DNA from 2 places in the Micromonospora sp. NBRC 110038 genome. Region 2 is predicted to be linked to the other one. Evidence: predicted binding sites of a transcription regulator. Region 2 holds the regulator's gene; the other holds the start of a gene.

Region 1 (2,398 bases), on a different contig from region 2:
ACCACCGTCGACGATGGTGGTGGTCTCCTTGTCGACCACGACGCGCCGGGCGGTGCCGAGCACCTCCAGGCCGACCTGGTCGAGCTTGTAGCCCAGCTCCGGGGCGACCAGCTCGGAGCCGGTGAGGATCGCCATGTCCTGGAGCATCGCCTTGCGGCGGTCGCCGAAGCCGGGGGCCTTCACCGCGCAGACCTTGAGGGTCTTGCGGACCGCGTTGACCATGAGCGTCGACAGGGCCTGGCCCTCGACGTCCTCGGCGACGATCAGCAGCGGCTTGTTGTTCTGGAGGACCTTCTCCAGCAGCGGCAGCAGCTCCTCGATCCCCGAGATCTTCTGCGTGGTGATCAGGATGTACGGGTCCTCCAGGACCGACTCCTGACCCTCCACGTCGGTGACGAAGTTGGGGGAGATGAAGCCCTTGTCGAACTGGAGGCCCTCGGTCACGTTGAGCTCGGTGGTGAGCGCGGAGCCCTCCTCGACGGTGATGACGCCGTCGCGGCCCACCCGCTCCATCGCCTCGGCGATCAGCTCGCCGATGGTGGCGTCCTGCGCGGAGATCGTCGCGACGTGCGCGATCGACTCCTTGCCGGCGACCTCGACGGCCCGGTCGAGCAGGGCCTCGGAGACCTTCGTGGCCGCCGCGTCGATGCCGCGCTTGAGGCCGGACGGGCTGGCGCCGGCGGCCACGTTGCGCAGGCCCTCGCGGACCATGGCCTGGGCCAGCACGGTCGCGGTGGTGGTCCCGTCGCCGGCGACGTCGTTGGTCTTGGTCGCCACCTCCTTGACCAGCTGCGCGCCGAGGTTCTCGTACGGGTTGGTGAGCTCGATCTCCTTGGCGATGGTCACGCCGTCGTTGGTGATCGTGGGCGCACCGAATTTCTTGTCCAGGACGACGTTGCGCCCGCGCGGGCCGAGAGTGACCTTGACCGCGTCCGCGAGGGCGTTGACACCGTGCTCCAGCAGGTGCCGGGCGTCGTCCGAGAAGCTCAGGATCTTCGCCATCTGTATCCCTTCGAAGCGTCACTGCCCCGGCCCGGCGAGCCGGACCGGGGCAGTGACGCGGATCGGTTGTTACTTCTCGATGACCGCGAGGACGTCGCGGGCGGAGAGCACCAGGTACTCCTCGCCGGCGTACTTGACCTCGGTGCCGCCGTACTTCGAGTAGAGGACGGTGTCGCCGACCTTCACGTCGATCGGCACGCGGTTGCCCTTGTCGTCGATCCGGCCCGGGCCGACAGCGAGGACGGTGCCCTCCTGCGGCTTCTCCTTGGCGGTGTCGGGGATCACGATGCCCGACGCCGTGGTGGTCTCAGCCTCGTTCGCCTGGACCACGATGCGGTCCTCGAGCGGCTTGATCGCAACCTTGGTCGCGGTAGTCACGGGCATACCCTCCTGGGGTACTGGTTTCGTTGCCGGACGGCGGGGCCGACCAGCGTCAATCTGCCACATGCCACCGGGCGGGGCCGTCGTCGCGGGTGCCGGTCCGCCTGGCGTCAACCCCCGGGCACGGGGCCCGGAAGCTGGCACCCTCGATGGGAGAGTGCTAATCGCAGGTTAGGCCGTGGCTAGCACTCCGTCAAGGAGAGTGCCAACGCGTCGCCCGTCGTGTCGCCACAGTTCCGCCACTCGTCACCGCGACACGCCGCCACCGCCGACCCCCGGACCTCGTCGACCTCCGACACCACCACCGCCGTCGGTCCACCGCCGCCCGGGCCCGACAATGGGCGCGTGGATCTCGACCAGCTCGCCGCCCTGCGTACCCCCGACGGGTCGGCCGCGCTCGCCGCGGCGACCGAGGTGGCCGGCGGCGACCCGCTGGCCGCAGCGGCCGCGCTCCGCTCGGCCGGGGTGACCGCCGGGCTGGCCGCCGCCGCGCTGACCCAGGCCGAGCTGCGCCGCCGGGCCGTCGGCAAGTTCGGGCCGGCGGCGGCCGGCATGTTCCTCACCCGCGCCGGCCTGGAGCAGGCGACCCGGGGGGTGGTCGCGGCCCGGCGGGCCGACCGGCTGCGCGCCGCCGGGGTGCGCACCCTGGCCGACCTGGGCTGCGGCCTCGGTGCCGACGCGCTCGCCGCCGCCCGCGCCGGCATCCGGGTGTACGGGGTGGAGGCCGACCCGGTCACCGCCGCGATGGCCGCCGCGAACGCCGAGGCCGCCGGGCTGGCCGACGTTTTCACGGTGGAGTGCGGCGACGCCACGGCGTTCGACGTGTCCTCCGTCGACGCGGCGTTCTGCGACCCGGCGCGGCGCAGGGCCGGCACGGGCCGGCGGATCTTCGACCCCAACGCCTACTCGCCGCCGTGGGACTTCGTCACGGCGCTGGCCGAGCGGGTGCCGCACACGGTGGTGAAGGTGGCCCCCGGGCTCGACCACAGCCTGATCCCGGCCGGCGCGGAGGCGG
Region 2 (2,398 bases):
GGTCTTGGCGAAGTCGCGCAGCATCTTCTCCTGGTCGGCGTCGAGCTTGGTCGGGGTGCGCACGTCGAGGTGGACGTAGAGGTCGCCCCGGCCGGTGCCGCGCAGGTGCGGCACGCCCCGGGCGCGCAGCCGCAGGGTGCTGCCCGGCTGGGTGCCGGCCTTGACGTCGACCGTCTCCTCGCTGTCGAGGGTCTTGATCGTCAGCCGGGTGCCGAGCGCGGCGGCGGTCATCGGGACGGTGACCCGGCAGTGCAGGTCGTCGCCCTTGCGGGAGTAGACGTCGTGCGGGCGCTCGTGGATCTCGACGTAGAGGTCGCCGGCGGTGCCGCCGCCCGGGCCGACCTCGCCCTGCTGGGCGAGCCGGATGCGCATGCCGTCCTCGACCCCGGCGGGGATCTTGACGGTCAGCGAGCGGCGGGTGCGCACCCGCCCGTCGCCGGTGCAGGTCGGGCAGGGGTGCGGGATGGTGGTGCCGTAGCCCTGGCAGACCGTGCACGGCCGGGCGGAGACCACCTGGCCGAGGAAGGTGCGCTGCACCGACTGGACCTCGCCCCGGCCGCCGCACGCCTCGCAGGTGGCCAGGTGGGTGCCGGCCGCCGTGCCCGCCCCGGAGCAGGTGGTGCAGAGCACCGCCGTGTCGACGGTGATGGGGGCCTCGACGCCGAACGCCGTCTCGTTCAGGTCCAGCTCCAGGCGCAGGATCGCGTCCGCGCCGGGCCGGGTGCGCGGGCGCGGGCCCCGGGAGCCGCCGGCCGCGCCGCCGAAGAAGGCGTCCATGATGTCCTGGAAGCCGACGAACGGGCCGGCCCCGCCGGGCCCGCCCGGGCCGCCCATGCCACCGCCCCCGGGGGCGAGGGGGTCGCCGCCGAGGTCGACGATCTGCCGTTTCCGGTCGTCCGAGAGGACCTCGTACGCGGCGTTGATGTCCTTGAACTTCTCCTGTGCCTCCGGGTCCGGATTGACGTCCGGGTGGAACTGCCGCGCCAGCTTGCGGTAGGCGCGCTTGATCTCGTCGTCGGAGGCCTCCCGGCTCACGCCGAGGATGCCGTAGTAGTCCCTGGCCACTGCGTCCCGTGTCCTCATGTTCTTGTCGCGTTGCGCCGGTCGTCGGCCGGAGCCGGCCGTCGGCCCTGACTGGTCAGTTCTGGGCCAGCAGCTCGCCCACGTAGCGTGCCACGGCCCGCACCGTGGCGATGGTGCCGGGGTAGTCCATCCGGGTGGGGCCGACCACGCCCAGTCCGCCGAGCGCGGTCGCCCCCGGGCCGTAGCCGGTGCTCACCACCGAGGCGGCCCGCAGGTTGTCGATCTCGTTCTCGTCGCCGATCAGCACGCGGGTGGTGGTCGACTCGGCCTCGCCGATCAGCTTGAGCATCACCACCTCCTCCTCCAGCGCCTCCAGGATGGGCCGCAGGGACCCCTGGAAGTCGAGCAGGCCGCCCCGGGTCAGGTTGGCGGTGCCGGCCAGGGCGATGCGCTCCTCGTGCCGCTCGACCAGCGTCTCCAGCAGCACGGTGGAGAGCGTGGTCATGGTGCCGCGCAGGTGCGGGCTCGACTCCTCGACCAGCGCCTGCACCAGCGGCGGGGTCTCCGACAGCCGGCTGCCGACGAGCTTCTCGTTGACCAGCCGGCGCAGGTCGGTGACGTCGTCGGCGCTCACCGGCGCGGGCAGCTCGACCAGCCGCTGCTCGACCCGGCCGGTGTCGGCGATCATCACCAGCATCAGCCGGGTGGTGGAGATCGGCACCAGCTCCAGGTGCCGCACCGAGGAGCGGGCGAGCGAAGGATATTGCACCACGGCGACCTGCCGGGTGAGCTGCGCCAGCAGCCGCACCGTGCGGTGCACCACGTCGTCGAGGTCGACCGCGCCCACCAGGAAGCGCTCGATCGCCCGGCGCTCGGCCGGGCTGAGCGGCTTGACGCGGGACAGCCGGTCGACGAAGAGGCGGTAGCCCCGGTCGGTGGGGACCCGTCCGGCGCTGGTGTGCGGCTGCCGGATGTAGCCTTCCTCCTCCAGCACCGCCATGTCGTTGCGCACCGTCGCGGGGGAGACGCCGAGCTGGTGCCGCTCGACCAGCGCCTTGCTGCCGACCGGCTCCTGGGTGGCGACGTAGTCCTCGACGATCGCGCGGAGCACGGCGAGCTTGCGGTCGTCCAGACCCACCCTGCCACCTCCTGTCGCATGTCGGGCCGGCGGCGCGGCGGCACCGCAGGTCGGCGCTCCGCCGGTGCGTCGCCGCCTGGCACTCGACTGTAACGAGTGCCAGTCTACGTCGGCTGCCCCGTGCTGGGTAAGATCAACGACGGACCGCGGGTGCGGCGACCGCCGCGCGGGAGCACGGCCGGGCGCGCGCCGACCGGTCGACGGCCGCCCGGTGCGGGCCGTCGCCTGCGTGCGCGG

The links. The regulator HrcA, encoded in region 2, represses chaperone genes, less so after heat shock. The targets are predictions, from matches to a motif close to GGTTNGCACNCTCNNNNNGAGNGTGCNAACC.
Region 1: the regulator HrcA is predicted to act here: its motif matches at 1,519-1,549, upstream of groES (co-chaperone GroES).

Annotation. Positions count from the first base shown of each region.
Region 1 covers NZ_BBOL01000002.1:314,428-316,825, forward strand. The annotation lists gene groL (chaperonin GroEL) at 1-1,002, opposite strand, end outside; gene groES (co-chaperone GroES) at 1,072-1,386, opposite strand; gene LPU61_RS09045 (methyltransferase domain-containing protein) at 1,729-2,398, shown strand, end outside.
Region 2 covers NZ_BBOL01000003.1:811,893-814,290, forward strand. The annotation lists gene dnaJ (molecular chaperone DnaJ) at 1-1,065, opposite strand, end outside; gene hrcA (heat-inducible transcriptional repressor HrcA) at 1,139-2,161, opposite strand.